DNA from 4 places in the Actinoplanes friuliensis DSM 7358 genome. Region 1 is predicted to be linked to each of the others. Evidence: riboswitches for the same ligand, from Rfam matches in the RefSeq annotation. Region 1 holds a riboswitch; each other region holds the start of a gene.

Region 1 (7,018 bases):
CGACGTGGCCAGCGCGCTGGGCATCGGCGACGTGCTCGCGCGCAAGCCCGGGCAGCTCTCCGGCGGTCAGCGCCAGCGGGTCGCCATGGGCCGGGCCATCGTGCGCCGCCCCGGCCTCTTCCTGATGGACGAGCCGCTGTCCAACCTCGACAGCGGCCTGCGGGCCGAGCTGCGCGCCGAGATCACCGGACTGACCCGTGAGCTGGGCGTCACCACGATGTACGTCACCCACGACCAGGCCGAGGCGCTGACCATGGCCGACCGCGTGGCGATCATGCGCAAGGGTGTGCTGCAGGACCTGGGCACCCCGACCGAGGTGTACGGCCGCCCCGCCACGCTCTACGTCGCGGCGTTCCTCGGCGCACCCCGGATGAACCTCCTCGAGGCCTCGGTCTACGTGCACCTCGACCGTTACATCGCCCTCAACCTCGGTGAGCAGGCGCTCTACCTGCCCTGGACCGACATCCGGGCGCGGGCCATCGCGCACTACCACGGCGAGCGCATCGTCGTCGGCATGCGGGCCGAGGCCCTCACCCCGGTCGCCCCCGACACCCCGGGCGACGTGCTGCAGGGGCGCATCCGCTATCTCGAGCACCACGGGCACGAGTCGCTGGCGTTCCTGGACATCGGTGCGACGGCCATCGTCGTCGACGAGCTCGGCGGCGCGGTCACCGAGACGAACACCGAGACGGGCGCCCTCAAGCGCATCGGGGGAGCGCTCCAGCGGCTCACCGGCCGGGGCGACAAGGCGGTCCTCGAGCGTGAGGACCCCGAGAAGACCTCGGTGCTCAGCGACCCGGGCCGGCACCACCGGCGCCCGGCCGAGCTGGCTGTGCGGCTGGCGCCGTACCCGGCCGTTTCACCGGGTCACCCGCTCGCGATCAGCGTGCGGATGGACGCTCTGCATTTCTTCGACGAACGCGGTGACCGCATCGACGTCGGTTGGCGCTGAAACTCGGATTTTCGGTGGTTCTTGCGGCTGCCACGGAGGCGGTACACAGCGTAAGCTGCTCGGCGGTGAAGGAAACTGTCGACCATGACGTGCTGCGTCCGGCTCCGGGCAGGGAGTCGCCGGACGGCACGGCGGTGCCCGCAAATCCCGATCGGCAGTTCACCCTGCTGGACCGCACGTTCGGCCGTGACGAGATCACCGTGGTCCGCCACGAGGTCACCGCGCGGCTCGACCGGGCCGGGCTCGGCGACCGTCTCTCCGGCTTCGTCCTCGCGATCAACGAAGTCATCACCAACGTCGTCCTGCACGCCGGGGGCCACGGCAGGATCGTGCTCTGGGGCACCTCCGGTTCGCTGTGGTGCACGGTGACCGACTCCGGCCCCGGCATCCCGGAGCGATACCGGCACCCGCCCGAGGTCCCGGAGGCGTTCGAGGTGGGCGGCCGGGGCATCTGGCTGGCGCACCAACTGTGCGACGAGGTGACGATGGCGACGGGCCCGATCGGGACGACTATCGGACTACGCGTAATCGTCTCCCCACGCAATAACACGTCTGACCTGGTCAACGGGGCATCAACAGGCAACTGAACACGGAATGAAACGCCGTGGAAATGTCGTCCTGCGCATTGAGGCGTGTTGGCCATCCGGGACGACTACATTGGGCCAGTGCTAGGACTACCTCCTCATGTGACGGCCTGCCTCTTCGACCTCGACGGTGTGCTCACGCAAACCGCTCTGGTGCACAACGCGGCCTGGAAACAGACGTTCGACGCGTTCCTCCAGATCTGGTCCGCCCAGCACGGGCAGCCGTTCGTGCCGTTCGACTCGGGCGCCGACTACCACCAGTACGTCGACGGCCGGCCGCGCGCCGACGGTGTCCGGACCTTCCTCGCCTCCCGGAGCATCACCCTGCCCGAAGGCACGCCCGACGACAGTCCCGACGCGGAGACCGTCAACGGCATCGGCAACCGTAAGAACGAGCTCGTCCTGCAGAAGATCGCCGAGGGGGCCGTGCAGGTCTACCCCGGCTCGGTCGACTATCTGCACGCCGCCAAGGACGCCGGGCTACGCCGGGCTGTCGTTTCGGCCAGCGCCAACTGTGCGGACGTATTGAAAGCGGCCGGTATCGCAGATCTTCTCGAGGTGCGCGTGGACGGTGTGACCGCTCGTGCGGAACACTTGCCGGGCAAGCCCGCGCCGGACACCTTCCTCTACGGCGCGAAGCTGCTCGGTGTGGCACGGGAAAACTGTGCCGTCTTCGAGGACGCGCTCGCCGGTGTGGCCGCCGGCAAGGCGGGCGGATTCGGCATCGTGATCGGTGTGGACCGTGTCGGTCAGGCCGACGCACTGCGGGAGCACGGCGCTGACATCGTCGTGCAGGACCTCGCCGAGCTCCTGAAGTAAGACCCCTTTACAGACTTTCTCATTTCGAGAGGCACCACCGTGATCCGTGAACGGGCCTACCCCGTCGACCCCTGGCACATCAGGGAGACTCGGCTGGACCTGGACCTGCTGGCTCAGTCCGAGTCGGTCTTCGCCCTGGCCAACGGCCACATCGGCATCCGGGGGAACCTGGACGAGGGCGAGCCGCACGGCCTGCCCGGCACCTATCTGAACTCGTTCTACGAGCTGCGGCCGCTGCCGTACGCCGAGGCGGGCTACGGGTTCCCCGAGTCGGGCCAGACCATGGTCAACGTCACCAACGCCAAGCTCATGCGGCTTCTCGTCGACGACGAGCCGTTCGACGTGCGGTACGGCGAGCTGCGCTCCCACGAGCGCACCCTGGACCTGCGCGCGGGCACGCTCGAGCGGATCGTGGAATGGGTCTCGCCCTCCGGGCAGGCGATCCGGGTCCGCACCGTGCGCATGGTGTCGTTCACCCAGCGGGCGGTCGTCGCCTTCCTCTACGAGGTCGAGCCGCTGACCAGCTCCGCCCGGCTGATCCTCCAGTCGGAGCTGGTCGCCAACGAGCAGCTCCCGCCGACCAGCAAGGACCCCCGGGTCGCGGCTGTGCTCGATCACCCGCTGCAGGCCGAGGAGATGCTGGAGCAGCGCACCGGCGGCCTGCTCGTGCACCGCACCAAGGCGAGTGACCTGCGGATGGCCGCGGCGATGGAACACCTCGTCGAGGCGCCGGGCAAGCACGCCATCACCACCGAGGGGCACCCGGACTGGCTCCGGACCACGGTCGCCACCAAGCTCGAGCCGGGGCAGAAGCTGCGGGTCGTCAAGCTGGCCGCGTACGGCTGGTCCAGCAACCGCTCGCTGCCCGCGGTGCGGGACCAGGTCGGTGCCGCGCTCGCCAGCGCCCGTCTGGACGGCTGGGAGGGCCTGGTCGAGGCCCAGCGTGATTACCTCGACGCCTTCTGGGACCACTCCGACGTCAAGGTGGAGGGTGACCCGGAGGTGCAGCAGGCCGTGCGCTTCGGGCTCTACCACACGCTGCAGGCCGGTGCCCGCGCCGAGCAGCGGCCCATCGGGTCCAAGGGCCTCACCGGCCCGGGATACGACGGCCACACCTTCTGGGACGCCGAGACGTTTGTCCTCCCGGCGCTCACCTACACGCAGCCGGCCGCCGCGGCGGACGTGCTGCGCTGGCGGCACTCCACTCTGGATCTTGCCCGGGAGCGCGCGCAGACCCTCGGGTTGCAGGGCGCGGCCTTCCCGTGGCGCACCATCCGCGGGCAGGAGTGCTCGGCCTACTGGCCGGCCGGCACCGCGGGCTTCCACATCGGCGCCGACATCGCCGACGCGGTGCGCCGGTACGTCTCGGCCACCGGTGACTACGACTTCGAGCGTGACTACGGTCTCGAGCTGCTCGTGGAGACCGCCCGCCTGTGGCGTTCGCTGGGGCATCACGACCGGCACGGCCGTTTCCACATCGACGGCGTCACCGGCCCCGACGAGTACACCGCCGTGGTCGACGACAACATCTACACCAACCTGATGGCGCAGCAGAACATGTTCGCCGCGGCCGACGCGGCCAAGCGGCACCCGGACCTCGCCCGCAAGCTGGGCGTGGACGACGAGGAGTCGGCGTCGTGGCGGGACGCGGCGGCCTCGGTGCACATCCCGTACGACCGGGAGCTCGGGGTGCACCAGCAGTCGGAGGGCTTCACGCGGCTGCAGGAGTGGGACTTCCAGAACACTCCGCCGGAGGTCTACCCGCTGCTGCTGAACTACCCGTACTTCGACCTGTACCGCAAGCAGGTGGTCAAGCAGGCCGACCTGGTCATGGCCATGTACGTGCGCGGTGACGCCTTCACCCCCGAGGAGAAGGCGCGCAACTTCGCGTACTACGAGGCGCGGACGGTCCGGGACTCGTCGCTGTCGGCGTGCATCCAGGCCGTGATGGCGGCCGAGGTGGGTCACCTCGAGCTGGCCCACGACTACCTGGGTGAAGCCGCCCTGATGGACCTGCACGACCTGCACCAGAACGCCCGTGACGGCGTCCACGTGGCTTCCCTGGCCGGCTCCTGGATCGCCCTCGTGGCCGGTCTGGGCGGCATGCGGGACTCGAACGGCCAGCTGTCGTTCGCGCCGCGCCTGCCCAGCCGGATCAACGGCCTGGAGTTCTCCCTGCTCTGGCGCGGCCTGCGGCTGCGGGTGGAGGTCACGGCGGACGAGGTCACCTACTCGCTGCGCAACGGCGGTGGTTCGGCCCGGCTGGACCTCCTGCACCACGGCAAGGAGGTCACGATCACCCAGGTGAAGCCGGTCGTGCTGCCGATCCCGCCGCAGGGCCCGATGGGCCCGGCGCCGACGCAGCCGGCCGGTCGGGCCCCGGTCCGCCGGGCCACCGGCAGCTGACCGAGCTACAGCAAGAAGCCCCCGTCCTCGAGGAGGACGGGGGCTTTCTGTTGGTCCGGAGCAGCGCTAAAGCATCGAGACGTGGACGTGGTCCGTGTGGTCGGACGGGCCGGAGTAGGACTTCCAGCCGGTCGCCGGGAACCAGATCTGTCTGTTCCAGATGACGTACAGGATGCCGAGCCGGTCGGCGTTACGGACCAGGAACGCCATCAGGTTGTTGCCGTACTCCCGGGTGTCCTGGTTGTGCCAGGGGGCGAAGCCGCTGTTCTGCAGGGACCAGTCGCAGGCCCGGCCCTTGGGATGCTCGAACGGTCCGCCGTTGCGGTGACAGCCGACGAACCTCTTGAACTTCGCCTTCTTGACTTCCTTGTACATGTGGAAGGTCCGCGGGGTGATGCAGCCGCTGGTCGTCGGGTCGTTCACGCTGCACGACTCCGGGCCGAAATCGCCGTCGGAGTTGCGGGGAGCGGGGGCCGCCACCGGTGACTTGGAGAGGACAAAGCCGCCGGTCACGGACTTGCCGCCGACCTTGGCCAGGGCGTTCTCCGCCGACTCCTTCTGCTTTTTCATCGAGGCCAGATTCTGCTGCTGGGCCTTGACCTCCTGATCGAGGCGGGCCTTCTGCGTGCTGACGTCGTCGATCGCCTCGTACAGCTCGTGCAGCTTGCCGTCGTTGATGGCGTTGATCTCCTCGAGGGAGACCGCCTTCTTGAGGAAGCCGTCCGGGCCGTCGGTGTTGAGCAGGAAGCCCATCGTCGAGATGCCACCGGTGCGGTACTGCTGGGCCGCGACCGCGCCGACCTCGGGGAGCAGAGAGTCCCGCCGGGTCTCGGCATTCTTGACCTTGAGGGCCAGACCCAGCTGGGTCTTGGTCGACTTCGCAACCGCTGATTTGGCCGCCAGGAAGCGTCGTCCCGTGGAGTCGAGGACGTCGTTCAGGAGCGGATCGTCATCGCCGTCGTCGGCGGTCGACGACTTCTTGTCGTCGTCGGGGTCGGCGCTCGCCGGTGATGCGGGCACGAGCAGCATCGTGACCGCTACGAGCGGTGCCAGGGCGAGAACGAGCCACCGGCGGGGTCTTGCCGTCATTCACAATCCTTCCGCGTGACCACCGACCGGGTTAGCTGACGGGTTCGGGACGGAAGCGATCCCTACCACGGTTACGTGGATTCACCCCACTACTACACATGGGTCCCCGGCTCGCCTCGCGGCGATTAGGCGGTGGGCTGCCGGCACCTTGGGGGCGGTGCCTTCTTGGCAGTGACCGGCGGCCAGCTTACCTGACAACTGCCCTGGTGACAGTCCGGCAACGGTGGTGAAAAGCGTTACCCGGCAACGACTTTCCGTTACTGCTCGATGGAATGACGCAGGTCATAGCCCGTAACGGCACATCAATGTGAGTCGTTGCATTCTTTCCGTCACGAAATCACGCCGCGTATTTGCATTGTTGCGCTCAGTACGACACCTGTCGATTCGTGACATCGATGGGTAGTGTTCGTCACGGTCTCACAGCAGACCGCCGCCTAATCGCCGCAAGGCGAGCCGGGGACCCACCCGTGTTATGGGGTGAATCCACGTCACAGTGGTAGGGATCGCTTCCGTCCCGAACCCGTCAGCTAACTCGGTCGGCGGCCGACGGAAGGAAAGCACGTGAGGCTCAAACCTGCCCGCCGGCGATTAGCGACCGTCCTCGCGGCGCTCGTCGCCACCACGGGTCTGGCACTCGTCGCCCCGTCCTCCGCCTCGGCGTCACCCCGGCCGCTCGCCGCGCCCGGTGACTCGGGCGACGACGGTGAGGGCGGCTCGAAGTCCCTGGTCCAGCAGCTCGAGGCGGCGTCCAAGGGCTTCGTCGAGGCCAAGGAGGCCCTGGCGACCTCCAGGAAGCGCCAGCAGCAGCTGATCGACAAGCTCAAGGAGATCAACACCGAGCTCGGCCCGAAGCAGGCGGCGCTGGACGACATCGTCCAGCAGTCGTACCGCACCGGGCGGCTCGGGCCGATGACCGCGCTGGTCACCGCCGACTCCACCGGCAGCATGCTGGACCGCGTACAGACCCTGGAGACGATCGCGGTCAAGCAGGACCGGGCCGTCCGCGATCTGAAGGACTCGAAGACGCAGCAGGAGCAGGCGAAGGTCGCGATCGACGCCGAGATCCGCGACCAGCAGCGTCAGCTCACCGTCATGGCCAAGCGCAAGACGCAGGCCGAGAACGCCCTGAAGGCCGCCAACGCGGCCAGTGGCAGCTCCGACGCCTCGG
Region 2 (7,018 bases), 3.6 Mb from region 1:
TGGCGACGACGTCGGCGGCGTAAGGCAACGTGCGATGGAAGTAGCCCGCTTCGGCGACGTCGTAACCGACGCGGCCGGCCGTGCCGAGCTGGGTCAAAGCGGCCCTGACCCGCTGCGGGCCGAGGCCGGAGGCGGTGGCGAGCGCGTCGATGTCGATCGCCGGGTCCCAGGACAGCAGGGCGCTGATCAGATCGGCGTCGTCGGCGACCTCGTCACCGGCCAGGGCCTCGAGGACCGCACCCTCACCGGAGAAGCCCCGGTAGGGCTCGGGCGACAGGGTCAGCGAGAGCCGCAGCGACGGCAGGCTGAGCTCCCAGGTGCTCGCGACCGGACCGGCACCGGCGGCGACCGGCGGACCGTAGACGCGCAGGGCGGTCGCGTGGCGCAGGAACGGTTTGAGCGCGACCAGGCGTCCCGCGCCCGGCAGGCAGACCGCCCCGGGCACCGGCCGGGAAGTGAGCCGCAGGCTGCGGCCGGCGGGCACCGCCCACAGCACCGAACGGTCACCGGCGGGCAGGCGGTTGAGCAGGGCTCGTGCGTCGGCGATGCCGACCTCGGCGCGCGGGTCGAACCGCGACGTCAGCACCTGCGCCTCGGCGAAGCCGCGCAGCCAGCGCGACGGCAGCGGCACCTTGCGCTCGACGAGCGGCCCGTCGAAGGTCGTGACGGTCAGATCGTCCGGGCCGACCGCGAGGTGCAGCGGATCGGCGCGGCCGACACGGGTCAGCGCGCGCTGCAGCGGGACGTTGACGTCCACATTGGTGGTGCCGTGCGCGGTGATCTCACCGTCGATGCCCGCGGGCAGCACGTCGAGGCGGGCGTAGACACCGCAGCAGCCGGAGAACGACTCGAACCGCAGACGGTCGGACCCCGCGGTCACCACCGGATCGAGGCTGGCCGGGCTGACCGGGCGGAAGTAGCGGCTGCGCGCGACCTCGGCCACCGCCAGCAGACCGGTCGCCGCCGCACCGGGATCGTTCAGGAAGCCCGTGAAGAAGCGGGGATGCGCCGCCGGGCCACCGGAGGTCTGCAGGGTCAGACCGTCGGTGAGAGCCGAGGACCCGAGGTAGGAGTACGCCGCCGAAACCATGCGCACAACATAGAGAGGGGGTGCGACAGAAAGGGAGGGCCCGGCTGCCCCACGGAGGAAGGGCAGCCGGGCCGGATCTCAGAGCGCCAGGCGCTGACCCGGGACGATGACGTTCGGGTTGCCACCGAGCACGGAACGGTTGTGCTTGAAGAGCGCCCGCCAGCCGCCCTTGACGTGCTTCGCCGCCGCGATCGAGGCGAGCGTGTCACCCGGCTTCACGGTGTAGTGCGAAGTCCGGGCCGAGGAATGCGCGGACGACGACGAGGACTTGGCCTTGGTCTTGCCCTTCTTGCCGCAGGTCGGCCACGCGCCGATCCCCTGCCCGTCCAGCACCTTCTCGGCGATCCGGATCTGCTCCGCCTTGCTGGCCTTGTTGGCCGTGCTCGCGTACTTCCCGCCGCCGTACGCCTTCCAGGTGCTGCGGCTGAACTGCAGGCCACCGTAGTAGCCGTTGCCGGTGTTGATCTTCCAGTTGCCGCCGGACTCGCACTTCGCGACGGCATCCCAGTTCACACCGGACTTCGCCTCGGCCGCGGTGGCCGGGCCGAGCATCGCGACCGTGCCCGCTGCGCCGGCCGCCATCAGGCCGAGGGCGCGCAGGAACCGCTGGTGATTCTGTGCCATTTGTGTACAACCTCCACGCCTGCGAGGTCAGCTGTCGGGTTCGGGCTGAGGTTGCCCGGCCGCCGGGTGCGCGGCTTCACCCCGAGGCACGCGGCAAGCGCGTGCCGGGGAACGTGTGGGTCCCCCGCTCCATGCCATTCGATAAAGGTCCCGGCCCGGTCGGCGGCAGGATTCGGCGTTACCGACCGCGGGGTCCACGTCAGCGGACCGGGCCGACGTTAGCCACCCCCGAAGGCCGCCGGCCAAGCCCTGAGCGACTTTCGTGAGCTTCTTCTCAGTGCGAGCCCAGCGGGATCCACTCGGTCGAGACGGTCACTTCATCCAAAATCTCCGGTACGGGAGAGACGCCCAGCCCCGCCCCCGTAGGCACCCGCAGATGCCCCTCTTCCAGCACGAACGGCTCGGTAACGTCGGTGCGGTAGTACCGGTCGGACGCCGAGGTGTCGCCGGGCAGGGTGAAGCCCGGCAGCGCCGCCAGCGCGACGTTCGCGGCCCGCCCCAGACCGGTCTCGAGCATCCCCCCGCACCACACCGGTACGCCGTGAGCCACGCACAGGTCGTGGATCCGCCGCGCCTCCAGGTATCCGCCGACCCGCCCCGGCTTGACGTTGACGATCGCCGCCGCCCCGAGCGTGATGGCCGCGGCGGCCGTACGCGCCGACGTGATCGACTCGTCGAGGCAGACCGGCGTGCTGATGCGCCTGGCCAGCTCCGCGTGCCCGAGGATGTCCTCCTCGTCCAGCGGCTGTTCGATCAGCAGCAGCCCGAACGGGTCCAGCCGGGCGAGATGCCGGGCGTCCCCCACCGTGTACGCGGTGTTCGCGTCGACCTGCAGCAGCACGTCGTCGCCGTACCGTTCGCGGACCGCGCGGACCGGCTCGACGTCCCAGCCGGGCTCGATCTTCAGCTTGATCCGCACGTAGCCGGCGTCGAGATAACCACCGACCGCGTCGAGCAGCTCGCCGATCGACGACATGATGCCGACCGACACACCGCACGGGACGCGGTCGTGGACGGCGCCGAGCTCGCGGGACAGCGGGCGGTCCTGGGAGCGCAGCTCGGCGTCGAGCACAGCCGTCTCCAGCGCCGCCTTGGCCATCCGGTGACCCTTGAACTGCTCCAGGGCCGGGCCGACGGCGTACGCGTCGAGTCGCGGGACCGCCGCGAGCGCCGGGATCAGGTAGCGCCGGAGCACGTCGGCCGCCGCCTCGGTGTACTCGGACGAATACCGCGGGTCGGTCATCGCCACGCATTCGCCCCAGCCCTCGGCGTCGCCGGTGACCACGCGGACGAGCAGCACGTCGCGGGAATTCTCCGTCCCGAACGAGGTCCGGAACGGCGAGACCAGCGGCATGCTGATCCGGCGCAGTTCGACGCCCTGGAGTTTCATCGTCGCTGCTCCTCGGTGTCGCGGGTGAGGACGTACCAGCCGTCCCGGTCGAAGCCGGCGAACCGTGCACCGTCGGCGAGCAGGGTGGTGAGGGTGTCGCGGACCGCCGACCGCCATTCCTTGGCGACCGCGGGCGCCGCGCGGCGCAGGGTCTCGATGTCCTCGGGAACAGCGACCAGCACGACCGGGCCGTAGACCGATCCGGTGAGCGGGCCGCCGGTGTCGGAGCGCCGCAGCGCGATCGTCGCGGTCGGCGGGCTCACGGGTCGCAGGGGCCGACCGGCACCCGCGGCGACCACCGCGGGCGCGTGGAGGTCCCAGCGGACGAAGAGCCGGTCACTCTCGTCGTCGCCGTTGATCCGGTCGTGCATCACGCCGTAGAAGTTGGTGAGGTACTCGGTCGGCACCGCGCCCAGCTTGGCCAGGTTGAAGTAGGCGTTGCGGCCGACCAGCGGGTCGAAGGTCCAGCAGATCGCGGTGATGCCCCGCTGCAGCGCCCAGACACGCTGGTGCTGCTTGAGGGCGAAGCCGACGCTGCGCCCGGCCGCGGCGGGACCGACACCGGCGATGTGACTGTGCAGCTCGCGGTGCGCGGGTGCGGAGAAGAACGCGACGGCCGCGCCGACCAGCGTGGAACCGTCGAAGGCACCGGCCACGTAGCTGCCGGACTTGGCCAGGGCCCGCAGCAGCTCGGTGGTCATCACCGGGCTGCTGCCCTCGGCCTGCCAGATCCCGGCGAGCAGCCGGTCGAGTGCGGCCAGCTCGGCGAGGCTCGACACCGGCCGGACCTGCACCCGGGCAGCCCGCGCGGCGGCCTGCGCCGCCTCGACCGCCGCCGCGACGACCCGGCTCAAGACGGCTCCCCGGCCAGGACGTCCGCGATCAGGCCGGCGATCAGGGCGGCCCGGGCGGGCAGCTCGTCGACCAGGACGTGTTCGTCGTCCGCGTGCGCGCCGCCGCCGACGGCACCGAGGCCGTCGAGGGTGGGCGTACCGATGCCGGCCGTGAAGTTGCCGTCGGAGCCGCCACCGACCGCCGCGCTGCCCGGGGCGGGCAGGCCGAGCCGGGCGGCGACCGCGGTGGCCCGGGCGAAGAGGGCCGCGGACGACGAGGCGTCCAGCGGCGGGCGGTTCGGGCCGCCGAGCACCTCGACGCGGGAGCCGGGCAGGACCGGGCGCAGGCCGTGCATCGCGGCGTCGACCCGGTCCTGCTCGGCGGTGTCGCGGACGCGGACGTCCACGGCGACCTCGGCGACGGCCGGCACCGTGTTCTCCGAGGTGCCGCTCGAAGCCAGCGTCGGGGTGACGGTGGTGCCCCGGGACACGTCCGCGAGGGCGGTCAGGGCGAGAATCTGATGCGCCAGCTCGACGGTGGCGTTGACACCGCGCTCCGGCTCGAGGCCCGCGTGGGCGGCACGGCCGTGGGTGCGTACCCGGTATCTCGAAACGCCTTTGCGCTCGGTCTTGAGGGCTCCACCGGCGGCGGCCGCCTCCAGGACGAGGGCCGCCGCGCAACCGGCGGCCGAGGTCTCGACCAGCTCGCGCGAGGTCGGCGACCCCAGCTCCTCGTCGCAGGTGATCAGCAGGGTCACGCCCTCCGGTACACCGAGCTCGGCCAGGGCGTGCAGCGCGAGCACGAGCCCGGCCTTCATGTCGACGCAGCCGGGACCGCGCAGGACGCCGGCGGTCACGGCGTACGGATGGGTGGTCAGCGATCCCAGCGGCCAGACCGTGTCGTGATGCCCGAGCAGCAGCACCCGGGCCGGCCCGGCACCCAGCCGCCAGCGCAGGTGGGTGCGGCCGTCGGTCGTCGCGATGCGCTCGGGCGCCGCGCCGAGGTGACGTTTTCCCAGGTCGGCGACGACGTCGGTGCTGCGGGCCAGGGCGGCGAAGTCGCTGGACGGCGACTCGCAGACGACCAGCTCCTCGATGTCGGCGAGCAGCTGCGGCAGCCGCCGGGACATCCGGTGCACGAGATCCATGTCAGCTCCGGTCGTGGGTTTCAGGAGCAGCCTAGGCCTTGGGAACCAGCGCGAGGGGACAGAGCCCGGGGCGCGGCGGTAGGGTTCGTCACCATGTGCCCGGGCCACGTCTCAGGACGATCGACGCGGTGACCACTCCACTCCGGCCCGGTGACCCACGGCAACTGGGCGGGTACACCATGCTCTCCCGGCTGGGCGCAGGCGGCATGGGCACGGTTTTCCTGGCCCGGGGCCGGGGCGATCGGCTCGTCGCCGTCAAGGTCATCCGGCCCGAGTACGCGTACGAGGACGAGTTCCGCGCCCGGTTCCGCAGCGAGGTCAACCGCGCGCGTGAGGTGCCGCCGTTCTGCACCGCCGAGGTGCTCGACGCGGACCCCGAGCACGCCACGCCGTACCTGGTCGTCGAGTACGTCGACGGGCCCAGCCTCGCCGAGGTCGTCCAGGACCAGGGCCCGCTGACCGCGGGCAACCTCCACAGCGTCGCGATCGGCGTGGCGACGGCGCTGACCGCCATCCACGGCGCCGGGGTCATCCACCGCGACCTCAAGCCGCGCAACGTGCTCTTCTCCCTCGGTACGCCCAAAGTCATCGACTTCGGCATCGCGCGGGCGCTCGAGGTGACCAGCCAGCACACGCGGACGGACCAGATGGTCGGCACGGTGGCCTACATGGCGCCGGAGCGGTTCGACGCCGCCAGCCGTGCGGTCGGCACCGCCGCCGACATCTTCGCCTGGGGCGCCGTGGTGGCGTACGCCGGCACCGGCCGGACACCGTTCGCGGCGGACTCGGCCGCGGCGACGGCCGCGCGCATCCTCACCCAGCAGCCGGAGCTGTCCGGGCTGCCACGCCCGCTGCTGGACCTGGTCGCGCTCAGCCTGGCCAAGGAGCCCGAGGACCGCCCCACCGCGCACGAGCTGCTGGACCTGCTGCTGGCCGCCGGGCCGCAGGAGGCCCTGGCGCTCGCCCAGCGGCCCGATCTGCGGCACGCGGCCGAGGCGGCCCAGCACTCCGGCCGGCACTCGACCGGCGGGCAGCGGCGGCGCAGCCGGACGCTAACCGACAACACCCCGGCACCCGGCGCCGCCGCCTCGGCCTGACGATCGCCGCCGGCACCGCGCTGGCCGCTCTCGCCGCGGGCGGCGCCTACGCCATGCTCGGCAACCCGGCGTCGTCGGCCGGCCAGGCGGTCACGCCGCTGTCGGTCGCCGAACCGGCCCCGCGCCAGGTCCGCGGGCCGTCGATCCTGGACCGGCTCGACCGGCCCGCCCAGTGGCGTCCGCTCACCGGGGACCCGGGCGGCAGCTGCGTCTTCGACGACGAGCTCGTGGTCACCACCGACGAGTCGAACGTCGTCGAGTGCCCGGGACCCGCGGACAGCTTCGCGGGCGACCAGTCCATCGAGGTCGACGTGACCGTGCGCAACCCCGGCAGTTGTGCACTGATCTGGTTCCGGTTCGTCGGCCGCAGCGGGTACAAGCTGTCGGCGTGCGAGACCACCGTGCGGCTCGACCTGGACAACGACGGTGACGAGACGACACTGACCAAAGTGGCGTCGACGGCGTTCCGGGCCGGGCACCGCGAACGGGTGCTGATCGACCTGCGCGCGCAGACCGCGTCCGTCACGATCGGCGACGCGGTCGTGTTCCAGGCGCCGGTCACCGACCCGGGCCTGGTCGCCGGGAAGATCGTGCTCGGTGCCGGCAGCGACAGCGCCGAGGGCCCGGCCCGGGTGTCCTTCGCCGAAGCCGAATTCCGGTCGCTGTGAAGCGCCTCCTGCTCGTCGCCCTGCTGATCCTCGGGCCGGCCGCTTGCAGCAGTCCCGACCCGGTGTCCCCGGCGCCCACCGCGTCGAGCTCGGTCGCGCCGACTCCCACGTTCACCGACGTGTTCCGCGGCGACTCCTCCTCGGTGGTCCGGCTGCGGGCGTACGACC
Region 3 (7,018 bases), 3.9 Mb from region 1:
TAACGGGCGACCCAGGCCGGGCCGTGGCCGAGCGCCGCGGCCAGGGAGGAGCGCCGCAGTTCGTCGGTGACCGCGGCGGCCGTGCGCTGGGCGACGACCTGCTCGGCCCAGGTCAGGACGGCCCGCAGGACAAAGGCCGCGGCGAGCAGGAAGATCGCGTCGTGGCCCGTGACGATCCGGGCCAGCGCGACGGCGACGGTCACCGTCGCTGCGGCCTGACCGGCTCCGAGCAGCGACAACACCGCGATCCCGGTACGGCTGGAGCGTGCGTGCCGCAGCAGCCGTGGGTCGACCGGCCCCCGGCTCACGACGGCACCCGCTCGCTGGCGACCCGGCGGCGGAAGACCCAGTACGAGAAGGCCTGGTAGACCAGCACACCCGGGAGGACCACGACGCCGACGATGCTGAGCAGGCGCAGGGCCGAGTCGGTGGCCGCTGCGCCGGTCATGGTCAGCGACCATGCGGGGTCGAGGGTGCTGCGCAGCACCACGTCACCGTGCGCGGTGAAGACCGCCACGACCGTGCCCGCGACGCCCAGGGCCGTGCCGGCGAAGGCGAGGAGTTCCTGGCCGGTGCGGGCGAGCATGGCGATGCCGACGCAGAGGATCGCCGCCACGAGGACCAGTCGTGAGCCGGTGGCGAAGCCGGTCGCGCCGAGGCCCACGGCGCCGCCGGTGGCCAGGACGATGCCGAGCCGCTGGGCGCGCAGGTGGACGGGCCCGGTGGTCCGCAGGGTGAGGAACATGGCGCCGATCAGCAGTGCCGCGAAGAGGGCTGCGGCTGCACCGACGAGCGCCGGCCACGTGAGCAGGGGAGCGGTGCTGCGGCCCAGGCCCGTACCGGTGACCTGGCCGTCCTGCCCCAGGGCGAGGCCGTGGGTCAGGACGCCGAGCACTGCACCCCAGAGCAGCACGATCCCGGCCGAGGCGGCAGTCAGGGCGGCGTCGCAGCGTCGCCGCCAGCGTTCGCCGTCACCCTTGCCGCGGAACTCCAGGGCCACACCGCGGACGGCGAGCAGCAGGAGCAGTCCGACCATCGGCAGGTAGAGGCCGGACAGCAGGGCGGCGTACCAGTCGGGGAAGGCGGCGAAGGTGACGCCGATCGCCGCGACCAGCCACACCTCGTTGCCGTCCCAGAACGGGCCGACGGTGCGGACGATCGCGCCCCGCTCGTGGTCGTCACGCCCGGCGATCGGGCCCAGCAGGCCGACGCCGAAGTCGAAGCCCTCGAGGACGAAGAACAGCACCCAGCAGAGGATCACCAGGGAGAACCAGACAGCGATCATCGTTGCTCCTCAGTAGACCGGGACGGCGGTCTGTTCGGCGGCCGCTTCGACCGGTGGCGGGGCGAGGGGTTGCCGGGACAGGTGGCGGACCAGCCGCAACCAGACGACCGCGACGATGCCGTAGACGGCCGTGAAGGCGAGCAGGGACGCGAGGACCTCGCCGCTGGTCAGGCCGGGCGAGATGCCGTCGGCCACCCGTGAGATCCCGAACGCCAGCCAGGGCTGCCGAGCCGTCTCGGTGAAGATCCAGCCGAGGCTGTTGGCCGCGGTCGGCAGCAGCGGGATGAGCGGCAGGAAGCGCAGGAAGAGGCGGGACCAGCGGCGGCTCTCGTCGAGCTCGCGGCCCTTGCGGGTCGTCCACAGGTAGAGCGCCGCGGCGGCCATGGCCAGCATGCCGATGCCGATCATCAGGCGGAACGTCCAGAACGCGACCGGGATCATCGGTACGTAACTGCCGGGGCCGAACTGGGCGGCGTACTGGGCCTGGAGGTCGTCGATGCCCTGGACCTCGGCGCCGGGGCTGCCCTTGGCCAGGATGGACAGCAGCCAGGGCAACTCGATGCTGAAGAACGGCTTGCCGCCGCTGATGTCGCCGATGGCGAAGATCGAGAACGGCGCGCCGGTGGTGGTCTCGTACAGGGACTCGGCGGCGGCCATCTTCATCGGCTGGACCTCGGTGATGACCTTGCCGAGGTGGTCACCGGTCAGCGCGGTCAGGGCGCCACCCGTGACTGTCATCCACGCGCCCAGGCGGGCGAGGGGTGCGAAGCCGGCGTCCGAGCGCCGCCGCCAGATCGCGATGCCCAGCAGCAGCGAACCACCGACCATGCACGCACCCGCGAGGGTGTGCGGGAAGGCGGCCAGGTTGACCTTGTTGAGCAGCAGCTCACCGAAGCTGTCGAGGCGCGCCCGCCCGGTGACGGGGTCGAGGGAGTAGGCGACCGGGTTCTGCATGAACGAGTTGGCCGCCAGGATGATGAACGCGGACAGCACGGTCCCGACGGCCACGATCACGATCGTGGCGGCGTGCAGCTTGCGCGGCAGCCGGTCCCAGCCGAAATACCAGAGGGCCAGGAACGTGGCCTCGAGGAAAAACGCGAGCATGCCCTCGATCGCGAGCGTCGGGCCGAAGACGTCGCCGTAGAAGCGGGCGAAGTTGCTCCAGCCCAGGCCGAACTGGAACTCCTGCACGAGTCCGGTGACCACACCGACGGCGAACGTGACGATCAGCAGCTTGCCCACGAACTTCGTCAGGTGCAGGTATTTCTCCTGGCCGGTCCGCATCCAGGTGAGCTGCAGCCCGGCGGCCGCACCGGCCAGGCTGATCGACAGCGGCACGAAGAAGTAGTGGTAGATCGTCACCACCGCGAACTGCAGCCGTGTCAGGTCGAGCACGTCCATGGTTGCCCCCTCTACGACGTCTCGTAGTAGATACTACGCGTCGTAGTACGACGTCGTGCAGTAGAGTGGGTCACATGGCTTCTGGAGATCTCGAGCGCGAGGTCATGACGCAGTTGTGGGACGCCGGGGAGCCGCTGACCGTGCGCCAGGTGCACGAGCGGCTCAGCCGTGACCGCGACCTCGCGTACACGACGGTGATGACCGTGCTGGACCGGCTGGCCAAGAAGGGTGTCGTCCTGCAGCAGCGGGCCGACCGCGCCTACCGCTACGTGCCCGCGCAGACGCGCGAGGAGATGACGGCCGCGCTGATGCTCGACGCGCTGAGCGCGGCCCCCGACGGCGTGCGCGACGCGGCCCTGGCCCACTTCGTCGGCCGGATCGACCCGACCGCGCTGACCGCCGCCATCGAGGCGGCACGGAAGGACCCGGGCGCCGCACCGTGACCGCGCTGCTGCTCGGCGCTCTCGGGCTGACGTTGTCGCTCGTGGTGCCGGGCATCCTCGCCTCCGCGCGCTGGCCCGCCCGCACGCCGGCCGGGGCCGTGCTGCTGTGGCAGAGCATCACCCTCGCCGGCGTGCTCTGCGCGCTCGGTGTGGTGCTGGCCGGCCCGCAGGAGCTCGTCAGTGAGCTTGGCTCCCGCCGCCCGGTCGGCGCGATCGCCCTGATCGGCGCGCTGGCAGTGGCCGCTCTGATCATCCTGCGCCTGGTGGTCTCGCTCGTGCAGGTGAGTCGCCGCTCGCGGGCCCGCCGTGCCCGGCACCGGCTGCTGGTCGACCTGCTGGACACCGCGGAGCGCCACGGCGCGTTGCCGGCCGAGGTGCCCGAGGGGCTGCGCGTCCTCGACGGGCCGCTGCCGTTCGCGTACTGCCTGCCGGGGCGCTCGCCGCGGGTGGTGCTCAGTGGTGGCGCGTTGCAGGTCCTCGACGCCGAACAGGTGTCGGCGGTGATCGCGCACGAGCAGGCCCACCTGCGGCACCGCCACGACGTGGTCATGGAGTCGTTCACCGCGTTCTACCGGGCGGTGCCCCGGCCCTTGCGCAGCCGTGCGCCGCTCGACGCCGTCCACCTGCTGCTGGAGATGGTCGCGGACGACGCGGCGCGGCGCAGCACCGGTGCCGCGCCGCTGCGGACGGCCCTCGCGCTGCTCAGCGACGCGGTCAGCCCGGACGCTCCCGCCGAGGTGGGCAGCGCGGACGCGGATCGCCGCCGGCGGCTGGAACGCCTCGACGGGCCGGACCCGCGGTCGAAGGGTCTGACGGTGCTGGCGGCCACCCTGGCCGCAGGCCTGCTGGTGCTACCGACCGTGATCCTGGTGGTGCCCTGGCTCGACCGTGCGCTCTCGGCGTGGCCCCTTTAAGTCCGTCTTAATTACGGTGCGTCACACGGCGTTATGCGTTCTGTGTCCCTATACCGCCGGGTTCTCTAACGCTTTGATCGGGAGTACGGTGGTGCCCGGCCGCTCAGTCCCCCCTCGTCCGATCCCGGGCGAACTGACGGCCACCGCCTAATCGTCGTTCACGAGCCGGGGACCCAGGAACCAGGGGTCAAGCCACAGCATCACCGTGGCCGGGCGCGCTTCCCGCCCGAACCCGTCAGCTAACCCGGTCGGCGGCCGAGGGAAGAAAGGACACTGCACCTACGTGAAACGGATTGAGGCGCGCAGCGCCGCAATTCTGCGCGGCATCGCCTGCGCCGTCGCCGCGGTCGGGATTCTTCTCGCTCCCGGGGTGGCACATGCGACACCGTCGCCGTCGAACATCGAAAAGCAGATCGACGAGCAGTGGAACAAGCTGGAACCGGTGATCGAGCAGTACAACGACGTGCACAACCAGCTGATCAAGAACCGGGCCCAGCTCAAGAAGATCGACAAGCGGCTCGCACCGCTGGAGCTGCAGGTCGATCTGGCCATGTCGCAGGTGGGCAACATGGCCGGGCAGGCCTACATGCAGGGCTCGCCCAACGCCGTGAAGGCCATGATCGTCAGTGGCTCGCCGACCGGTCTGACCGAGAAGCTCACGTTCCTCGATCAGCTCAGCCGGCACCAGCGCGAGTCGATCGCGGGTGTGGCCAAGCTGCGCGACCAGCTCGCGGGTGACAAGCGTGATCTGAAGACCCTGACCGATGCCGTCGCGGCACGCGACAAGCTGCTGGGACAGCAGAAGAAGGACATTCAGAAGAAGGTCGACGATCTGCAGAAACTGCGGATCAGGGCGTACGGCGCGAGCGGCAGCTCGGGCGGTGCGTTCCGGACGGGCCCCTGTCCGGTCGACTACGACAACTCCAAGGGCGGCCGGGCGGCGCAGAAGGCGTGCTCGCTGATCGGCAAGCCCTACATCTTCGGCGCCGAGGGGCCGAGCGGTTACGACTGCTCCGGTCTCACCAAGGTGGCGTGGGCGGCTGTCGGAGTGCACCTCGAGCACTTCACGGGTGATCAGATCGGGGCGGGCAGGGCGGTCAGCCGCAGTGAGCTGCAGCCGGGTGACCTGATCTTCTACGGCAGTCCGGTCCACCACGTGGGTCTCTACGTCGGAGGCAACACCATGGTCCACGCGCCGCACACGGGAGACCATGTGCGGATGGCGTCGATCGACCGCAGCGGGGCGATCACCGGCATGCGCCGGCCGGGCTGACCCGGTTCGCACCGCACACAGAAAGGCCGCCACCTGACGTGGCGGCTTTTTCTGTGTACCAGAATGGCCCGATGTTCCCCGCCGCCTTCACCCGCAACATCATCGGAAACTGGGGTGACGCCGGCCGCGAGTGGCTGGCCGGCCTCCCGGCGCTGATCGACGCCGTCACCCACGACTGGGGGCTGACCGCCGGTGACCCGTACCCGTTGAGTTTCAGCTGGGTGGCACCCGTGCGCCGGGCCGACGGCTCGCCGGCGGTGCTCAAGCTGGGCGTGCCCTCGACGGACGACCTGGTGCACCAGGCGGCCGCACTGTCCTTCTTCGACGGTGCCGGCGCCGTGCGGCTGCTGCGCCACGACGAGGCCCGCGGAGCGATGCTCCTCGAGAAGGTGGAGCCCGGGCACACCCTGCGCCGCCTGGTGCTCGAGCACGACCAGGAGGCCACGGACGTCCTGATCGCGATGATGCGCCGGCTGCACCGGCCCGCGCCACCGGACCTGGCCGTCGCGGAGCTCACCTCCTACGGCAACGGCTTCGCCGAGCATTTGCGGCGTTACCCCGGCGAGCACCCGATTCCCCGGCAGTTGGTCGTCCGCGCCGCCGGACTCTTCATCGAGCTGTGCCAGTCCGCCACCGAGCGCGTCGTGCTGCACGGCGACCTCCACCACGAGAACGTCCTCGCCGGCGACCGCGAGCAGTGGCTGGCCATCGACCCCCACGGCCTGGCCGGCGACCCCGGGTACGAGGTCGGCCCGATCCTCTACAACCCGTTCGACGGTGACGAGCCGGTGCTCGGCCTGGTGCCGATCCGCATCGAGCAGTTCGCCGAGGGCCTCGGCATGCCCATCGACCGCGTGGTCGCCTGGGGCTTCGTACAGGCGGTGCTCTCCGAGGTCTGGGACGCGGAGAGCGGCGAGTCCAAACCGGGCCAGGCCCTCGACGTGGCGCTCAGCCTGGAGCGCCGCCTCTCCTGAGCAGAGTCAGGAGCCGGACGAGCTCCTTGCGGTCCGCCGCCGACAGGGGCGCGAGCAGCTCGTCCTGAATCTCCTCACCCTTGGCGGCAAGCTCGACGGCGCGTTCCTGTCCGCGCGGGGTGACGGTGACGGTGTTGCGGCGCTTGTCGTCCGGGTCGGGCCGCCGCTCGACGTAGCCGTCCGCGGCCAGCTCGTTGAGGGCGGCGACCACGTCGCTGAAGTGAATGGCCGTGCGGCGTCCCAGGTCGGCCTGGCTGGCCGGCCCGTCGTCGATCAGCGTCGACAGCAGCCGGTAGTGGTAGCCGCGGGCGCCGATCTCGGCGAAACGCTCACCGACCAGGCGGTGGGCGTACGCCGCAGTCTGGGTCAGCAGCCAGCTGGGGAGGTGGTCCATGAGGCGAGATTACCATTTGCCGGACTAACGTTAGTGCGCCTAACGTTAGACGCATGAACGATATCGAGCCGTACCGCGTCCACGTCCCGCAGGCCGACCTCGACGACCTGGCCGACCGCCTCGGCCGCGCAAGGTGGCCCGACGAGCTGCCGGGCGTGGGGTGGGACTACGGGATCCCCCTCGAACGGGTCCGGGAGCTGGCCGAACGCTGGCGTACCACCTACGACTGGCGTGTGCACGAGGCGGCGCTGAACGCGTACCCGCAGTTCGTGACCGAGATCGACGGGCAGCGGATCCATTTTCTGCACGTGCCGTCCGCGAACCCTTCCGCTCT
Region 4 (7,018 bases), 1.7 Mb from region 1:
CCGGTCGAGCTGGTCGCGGGACAGGTTGAGCAAGGCGACCACACGCGGGGTGGTCTCGTCGATCACCCGGGCGAGGTAGTGCTCGTCGACCTCGAGGACCGCGAACGGGGTGGCACCGGCCTTGGCCAGCGCCGAGGTGTGCCCGGTGGGCATGTTGGCGCCGAAGGAGTTGGTGGCGACCGGGCCGAGGACGCCGAGGGCGGCGGCGGTGAACCGGGTCGTGGTGGTCTTGCCGTTGGTGCCCGACACGAGCGCGATCGCACGGCCGGCGGCGAGGTTCCTGAGCAGGTCAGGATCGATCTTGAGACCGATCCACCCGCCGATCACCGAGCCGTCACCGCGTCCCGCGGCCCGAGAGAGCGCCGCAGCGGTTCGCGACACGGAGGTCGCGACCTTGGCCCGTAGGGGCAATTTCCCGTCCGTCACGGCGACGAGGGTACCGGAAACGGACACTACGTCGAGTGGTGGAGCGGCCCGCGCGGCCTGGGAGGGGTCCGCAGGCCGAAGCTCGGCCGAACGGATGATCTCCACCCCGCCGCCCGGCGTCGTGTTTGGCCCGCTGGGGGCGTTTGCGACGGCAATCTCCCGACCTCGGACACGCGCATGATCCACCCTGCTGCGGCTTTTTGTGTGTTGTGTTTCACCCGTAACCTTCACCGGAGCGTGATCACAGAACTACGCAAAGCGCTGGCATTTGTCACGGGGTGGTTACAAACCGGACAGGCTCCGGTATGCCAAATACGCTGCGTAACCAAGCAAGGCCCGACAGTCGGCCCGGAAATCGGGTAGCAAGGTCCCTGCCGGTGAGCATCCGCTCGCCGCTCGTACCGCACCGGACCACGCCGAGCCCTGCCCCGGTCCGCGCGGCACGACCACGGAAGCAGCTTCAACCACACAGGCATACGGGGGCAGGGACGGGGGACCCAGATCCGGTCCGGCAGTTGCGGACCTTGGGGTGAAGTCACCTTTTGGCGACCGGGCACACCTTCCCGCCCGAACCCGACAGCTAACCTCGCAGGCGTGCCGGAGGGATATCTCTACCGTGCACGAACGCAGTTCGAGCCGTGGCCGCCGCATGCCCGGAACCGGAACCATCGCACTGTCCCTGGGTGCGTGCCTCTGCGCCGGCCAGCTGATCGGTACGCCGGCGGCATCCGCCGCTCCCGTCGTCACGGCGGCAGCCGCGGCGCCGGCGGTCAAGCCGAAGATCACCAACTCCGCGACCCGCTCCGTCGCGTGGGGCAAGAAGGTCAGCGTCACCGCCAAGGTGATCGACCCGAAGACCGGCAAGGTCGTCACCCGCGGTTCGGTACGCCTCCAGGCCAAGCGAGACGGCAAGTGGCGCACCTGGGTGACGAAGAAGCTGTCCTCGAAGGGGACGGTGAAGCTCACCGCGGAGCCGCACATCACCGGCTACTTCCGCACGCAGTACACCGGGGCCACGAACATCCGCTGGGCGACCAGCGGGGCCATCAAGATCACGGTGAAGAGCAGCGGGGCGAAGGTTCTCGCCCAGGCGAAGAAGCACAAGGGCGCGCTGTACAAGTTCGGTGCCTCGGGCCCCAAGCGCTTCGACTGCTCGGGCTACACCCAGTACGTCTACAAGAAGACGACGGGTAAGAAGCTCCCGCACAAGGCGAACTCGCAGCAGAAGTACGGCAAGGCGGTCGCCAAGAGCAAGAAGAAGATCGGCGACCTGATCGTCGTCCGGTCGGGTTCCTACGGCACCCACGCCGGCATCTACGCCGGCAACGGGTACATGTGGGACTCGCCGCACTCGGGCGCCCGGGTCGGCAAGCACAAGATCTGGAGCAAGAACTACGTCGTGCGCCGCCTCGTCGCCGCGTGAGGTAGAGCAGTGAAGTAGTAAGAGCAGTACGAGAGTCAGTGGGGCGTGACCCGTTTCGGGTCACGCCCCACTGTCGTATTCCCTCCACTTCGCTCCCCGGATCGCGGGAGGAGGGTTCGCGGGCGGTAAAGAACGCCCGATTTCTGGGGACTTTCGTGCCCGCCTGGGCGGCATGTCGGAAAGTGGACCATGGTCGGAGGCCCGAACCCCTCCACTTCCACCTCACCGGCTCTGACGTGCGCATTCATCCGCGAATCGGCTTCGCAGACCGGTCCATTCTTGTTGCGAGTGGAGGGAAGTGGAGTAGAGTGGAGCGCAGTGGCAGGGCCTGAGGAGCTGACTCCGAGGGGGTTGCCGGCCCAGACGACAGGCGGTCCGCGAAACCGCCGGGGGCAGGGGGGTCAGGCCGATGTTTCTCGGCACTCACACCCCGCGCCTCGACGACAAGGGCCGGCTGATCCTCCCGGCGAAGTTCCGTGACGAACTGGCGGGAGGTGTCGTGATCACCAAGGGGCAGGAACGTTGCCTTTACGTCTTCCCGATGCCCGAGTTCCAGCGCATCGCGGGGCAGCTCCGTGAGGCACCGGTCACGAACAAGGCCGCCCGGGCCTACAGCCGGGTGTTCTTCGCCAGCGCGCACGACGAGATCCCCGACAAGCAGGGCCGGGTCACCATCCCGGGCCACTTGCGGGAGTACGCGGCGCTGGATCGTGAGCTCGTCGTGATCGGCGCGAGCACGCGGGTGGAGATCTGGGACAAGCAGTCCTGGGAGCAGTACCTCTCGGCGAGCGAGGACGAGTTCGCCGACATCGAGGAGGGGGTGCTGCCCGGCGGACTGTGAGGCGTGGCACCTGTGGGCCGTCGACACGGTCCGGACGTCGCTGCCGCCGTACTGCGAGATCTCCAGCCGCTCCCGCTCCTGGCGCCTCTTCCCCGGTGCCAGGCGTGTGTCCGGTCGGGCGCGCCCGAAGGCAACGGGCACGAGCGGATGGGGATCTGGCGGTACGGACAGACGACCGGTCGTCGCAGGACACCGGGTGAGCGCGGAAAGAGCAGGCAATGGGGGTCGACATGGGGGAGCTTCGCGGCACACACGTGCCGGTGCTGCTCGAGCGCTGCCTCGAGCTGCTCGCCCCCGCCCTGGTCCTGCCGGGCGCGGTGCACGTCGACTTCACGCTGGGCCTGGGCGGGCACGCCGAGGCCGTGCTGGAGCGGTACCCGGACGTGGTCCTCATCGGACTCGACCGGGACACCGAGGCTCTCGCGCACTCCCGGCACCGGCTGGCCCGTTTCGGCGATCGGGTGCACTTCGTGCACGCGGTCTACGACGAGCTGCCGGACGTGCTGGCCGGCCTCCGTCTTCCGGCGTTCCACAGTGGGCTCTTCGATCTCGGCGTGTCCTCGCTGCAGCTCGACGAACCCGACCGGGGTTTTGCCTATTCGCGGGACGCACCGCTCGACATGCGGATGGACCAGTCGCGGGGGATCACCGCGGAGGAGGTCGTCAACGGCTACGAGCCGGGCGAGCTCGTCCGCATCCTGCGGGTGTACGGCGAGGAGAAGTTCGCGACGCGGGTCGTCTCGGCGATCGTCAAGCAGAGATCCAAGTCACGGATCGTCTCGTCGTCGGCGCTCGCGGACCTGGTCAGGGACGCGATCCCGGCCGCCGCGCGGCGAACGGGTGGAAATCCCGCGAAAAGAACGTTTCAGGCGTTACGTATTGAGGTAAATGCGGAGCTCGCCGCAGTCGAGTCCGCCGTACCGGCGGCATTGGACTTGTTGGCCCCGAAAGGGCGCCTTGTGGTGATGTCGTATCAATCACTGGAGGACCGGATCGTGAAGCGCGCCCTCACCGCGAGGGCACGCAGCACCGGGCCGATCGACCTGCCGGTCGAGCTGCCCGGGACCGGACCTTCGGTGCGACTGCTGACCCGCGGGTCGGAGCCGCCCAGCGAGGCGGAAGTGGCGGAGAACCCGCGAGCGGCTTCGGTGAAGCTGCGCGCGGCGGAAAAGATCGACAAGTAGGACCGGGCTGGACGGGCCGCCGCGAACGGCCCCGAATGCTTGTAACGCACGGGGGACAAGGGCGGTTACGCCCGGGGGAACACCAGGAGGGGGAGGGGCATGAGCGAGCGCATCACCACTGCGCGGTCGGGGGGCCGGACCGCGGAGCAGGTTGGCCAGGGCGGGCGCAAGCCCGCCGCGAAGACCGGCGCCACGACGGGCGGTGGCGCCCGGGGGGCGCGCCACTACCCGACCGTCGGCGCCACCGAGGGCAGCGCCGCCCTCAAGCTGACGGCCGAGCAGCAGCACGAGACGGCTGCGCGTCCCCGGCTGCGGGTCGCGCCGCCGGCACCGATCAACGCGCCTCGCGCGCCGTTCATCGCGCTCGTGGTCGCGGTGGTCGTGGCCGGTGTGATCGGCATCCTGCTGATCAACACCAAGACCGCGGAGAACTCGTTCCGCATCGACACGCTTCAGCAGCAGCAGAAGAAGCTGGACTCGCAGCAGCAGGATCTGGAGAACCAGATCGCCGCCAACAACAGCCCGGGCAGCCTCGACGCGGCCGCCCGCCGGCTGGGCCTGGTCAAGGCGGACAGCCCCGCCTACATCCGGCTGCCCGACGGCAAGATCCTCGGTGTGCCGAAGCCGGCCACCGGTGAGGTCGCCGTGACCGCGCAGGACTCCGCCGCCACTTCGGCGACCGGACGGTAAGCGTGTCGCCGCGTTCCGACGAGACGCCGCGCCGGGGCCAGGAGCCCCGGCGCGGCGCTTCGCGTGACCTGCCATCGGCGGAAGGCTCCGGACGCGACGACGACCGGGCCCGTGGTTTCGGCGGCATCGGCGACGCGCGGGCGTACACCCCGCGGGGCCGGACCGTGCGCGAGGGGGACCAGCGCACACGGTCGCCGCGTACCGGCCGCAACACCGACCCGTTCCGTCCGGCGCTGCAGGTGCTCGACGGTGGACGGCCCGCCCGTGACCGGCGGCGCGAGGCCGAGGAGGAGCCACCGCCCCCGCAGCGCCGTGGGCGTGACAAGCAGGACCGCGAGCCCAGGGCCCGTAACAGCCGGGGCGTGACCGCTCCAGCCCCGCAGGACGACGACGAGTGGGACGACGCGCCGCGGCGGGGCGGCCGCACCACCGCCGGTGCCGCCCGCTCGCGCTCGACCGCGAACCCGCGCAGGGGCGCGGCTGCCACCCGTACCGAAGCGAGTGCCCGGATCGCCCGCGAGCGGAAGGTCGCGGTCCCGGCGGGACCACGACGGACGCCGGTCGCGCGCCCCGGCCGGCCCGCACCGCCGGCCCGGCCCGTCTCGCGACGGCCCGCACCCGCGGTCCCGGCCGAGCCGCCGAAGCTCGCCAACAGCACACGCCGGCTGCGGCTGGGCACCGTGCTGGCGCTCGCGCTGTTCGTGACGATCGGGGTACGCCTCGTCGTGCTCCAGGTCGTCGAGACGCCCGCGTCGGCGCACAGCCTGCTCGAGCAGCGCAAGAGCCGCCTCACCGACGTCACCCTGCCCGCACCGCGCGGCAGCATCCTGGACCGTTCGGGCGCGGTGCTGGCGCACAGCGTCGAGGCGCGGTACATCTACGCCGACCCGGAGCTGGTCAACGACGCCCCCGGCACGGCGGCGAAGCTGTCGCCGCTGCTCGGCATCGCCCCGTCGCGGCTGATGCAGCTGATGGCGAAGAAGAAGCGTCCCGGTGGCGGCGCCTCCCGCTTCGAGTACCTGGCCCGGGGTGTCGACATCGCCGTGGCCGACCGGATCGCCGGGATGAACCTGGCCGGCATCAGCTCCGACCGTGACGAACGCCGCGACGTGCCCGGTGCCGACCTGGCCGCGAACCTCATCGGCTTCACCGGCGAGGACCACTCCGGCCTGGAAGGTCTCGAGGCCCGGTACGACGACCTGCTGCGCGGTACCGACGGCAAGCGGGTGTTCGAGCGCGGCAACCCGGACGTCCAGAAGGGCATGCTCGCCAAGGAGATCCCGGGCGGTTACAGCTCCTTCCAGCCCGCGAAGCCCGGCTCGTCGATCCAGCTGACCATCGAGCGCGACCTCCAGTACGAGGTGCAGGGCATCCTGAGCCGCCAGATGGAGAAGGTCGACGCCACCATCGGCGCCGCCGTGGTCATCGACACGCACACCGGTGAGGTGCTCGCGCAGGCCAGCTATCCGGCGTACAACGCGGCGAAGCCGTTCGACTTCAAGCCGACCGAGCGTGAGGACGTCGCCAGCAGCGTCATCGCCGACCCGGGCTCGACGCACAAGGCGTTCACCATCGGCGCCGCCCTGCAGGAGGGTGTCATCACCCCGGACTCGACCGTGACGGTCGGCCCCGGGCTGATCCTCGGCGGGGAGCCGTTCTCCGACACCCACAGGTTCCCGGCCGGCACCAAGCTGACCATTCCGGGTGTGCTCGCCTACTCGTCGAACATCGGCACGATCCGCATCGCGCAGAAGCTCGGCAAGGAGAAGCTGTACGAGTACCAGCGCCGGTTCGGCCTGGGCCAGGCGACCAACGAGGGCATGCCGGGTGAGGCCACGGGACGGCTGCTCGCCCCGGACGAGTGGAGCGGCTCGGCGTGGGGCTCGGTGCCGATCGGCATGAGCGTCGACGCCACGCTGATCCAGATGGCGGCGGGGTACGCGGCCATCGCCAACGACGGCGTCTACATCCAGCCCCGGCTGATCCAGGCCACGATCTCGGGCAAGGACGGCAAGGTCATCCCGACGCCGGCCCCCGAGACCCACGAGGTGCTCAGCCCCGAGGTCGCGGCCCAGCTGCGGACCATGATGGAGTCGGTCGTCGACGCCAAGGGCGGTACGGGCGCCCGCGCCGCCGTCGACGGGTACCGCATCTCCGGCAAGACCGGCACCGGCAAGATGCTGGTCGAGGGCCGTTACACCAAGCACAACGCCGGCTCGTTCATCGGCATGGCGCCGGCCGACAACCCCCGTTTTGTGATCGGGGTCTTCGCCGACGTGGCCGACGGCACCGGCGGCGACGTGGCCGCGCCCGCCTTCAGCCAGATGATGGCGTCCGCTCTGCGGCACTTCAAGGTGCCGCCGTCGGGCACGGAACCGCAGACCTTCAAGCTGAAGCAGTAGGCGCGCCCATGGCGTTCGCAGTCGGATCCGGGACACCGGGTAGGGTCTGACG

What was found. A riboswitch is a leader RNA that binds a small molecule or an ion and turns the genes downstream of it on or off. The one in region 1 is predicted to bind cyclic di-AMP.
Region 2: it holds a riboswitch for cyclic di-AMP, as region 1 does, so the genes downstream of both, AFR_RS19020 (LysM peptidoglycan-binding domain-containing protein) here and AFR_RS02330 (coiled-coil domain-containing protein) in region 1, are expected to answer to the same signal.
Region 3: it holds a riboswitch for cyclic di-AMP, as region 1 does, so the genes downstream of both, AFR_RS20330 (C40 family peptidase) here and AFR_RS02330 (coiled-coil domain-containing protein) in region 1, are expected to answer to the same signal.
Region 4: it holds a riboswitch for cyclic di-AMP, as region 1 does, so the genes downstream of both, AFR_RS10070 (C40 family peptidase) here and AFR_RS02330 (coiled-coil domain-containing protein) in region 1, are expected to answer to the same signal.

The regions. Positions count from the first base shown of each region.
Region 1 covers NC_022657.1:478,945-485,962, forward strand. Annotated here, with positions in the region: gene AFR_RS02310 (ABC transporter ATP-binding protein) at 1-952, shown strand, start outside; gene AFR_RS02315 (ATP-binding protein) at 943-1,539, shown strand; gene AFR_RS02320 (beta-phosphoglucomutase family hydrolase) at 1,618-2,355, shown strand; gene AFR_RS02325 (glycoside hydrolase family 65 protein) at 2,395-4,761, shown strand; gene AFR_RS02330 (coiled-coil domain-containing protein) at 4,828-5,850, opposite strand; cyclic di-AMP (ydaO/yuaA leader) riboswitch at 5,856-5,992, opposite strand; cyclic di-AMP (ydaO/yuaA leader) riboswitch at 6,272-6,408, shown strand; gene AFR_RS02335 (coiled-coil domain-containing protein) at 6,412-7,018, shown strand, end outside.
Region 2 covers NC_022657.1:4,120,836-4,127,853, reverse strand. Annotated here, with positions in the region: gene AFR_RS19025 (DprA-like winged helix domain-containing protein) at 1-1,090, opposite strand, end outside; gene AFR_RS19020 (LysM peptidoglycan-binding domain-containing protein) at 1,169-1,714, opposite strand; cyclic di-AMP (ydaO/yuaA leader) riboswitch at 1,717-1,902, opposite strand; gene menC (o-succinylbenzoate synthase) at 1,989-3,104, opposite strand; gene AFR_RS19010 (hypothetical protein) at 3,101-3,958, opposite strand; gene AFR_RS19005 (M20 family metallopeptidase) at 3,955-5,085, opposite strand; gene AFR_RS19000 (serine/threonine-protein kinase) at 5,214-6,182, shown strand; gene AFR_RS18995 (hypothetical protein) at 6,236-6,850, shown strand; gene AFR_RS18990 (hypothetical protein) at 6,847-7,018, shown strand, end outside.
Region 3 covers NC_022657.1:4,402,418-4,409,435, forward strand. Annotated here, with positions in the region: gene cydC (thiol reductant ABC exporter subunit CydC) at 1-308, opposite strand, end outside; gene cydB (cytochrome d ubiquinol oxidase subunit II) at 305-1,285, opposite strand; gene AFR_RS20315 (cytochrome ubiquinol oxidase subunit I) at 1,295-2,686, opposite strand; gene AFR_RS20320 (BlaI/MecI/CopY family transcriptional regulator) at 2,761-3,129, shown strand; gene AFR_RS20325 (M56 family metallopeptidase) at 3,126-4,043, shown strand; cyclic di-AMP (ydaO/yuaA leader) riboswitch at 4,178-4,312, shown strand; gene AFR_RS20330 (C40 family peptidase) at 4,327-5,316, shown strand; gene AFR_RS20335 (aminoglycoside phosphotransferase family protein) at 5,388-6,290, shown strand; gene AFR_RS20340 (MarR family winged helix-turn-helix transcriptional regulator) at 6,265-6,684, opposite strand; gene AFR_RS20345 (epoxide hydrolase family protein) at 6,747-7,018, shown strand, end outside.
Region 4 covers NC_022657.1:2,156,350-2,163,367, forward strand. Annotated here, with positions in the region: gene AFR_RS10065 (Mur ligase family protein) at 1-411, opposite strand, end outside; cyclic di-AMP (ydaO/yuaA leader) riboswitch at 873-1,036, shown strand; gene AFR_RS10070 (C40 family peptidase) at 1,076-1,849, shown strand; gene mraZ (division/cell wall cluster transcriptional repressor MraZ) at 2,259-2,690, shown strand; gene rsmH (16S rRNA (cytosine(1402)-N(4))-methyltransferase RsmH) at 2,909-3,874, shown strand; gene ftsL (cell division protein FtsL) at 3,974-4,564, shown strand; gene AFR_RS10090 (peptidoglycan D,D-transpeptidase FtsI family protein) at 4,567-6,966, shown strand.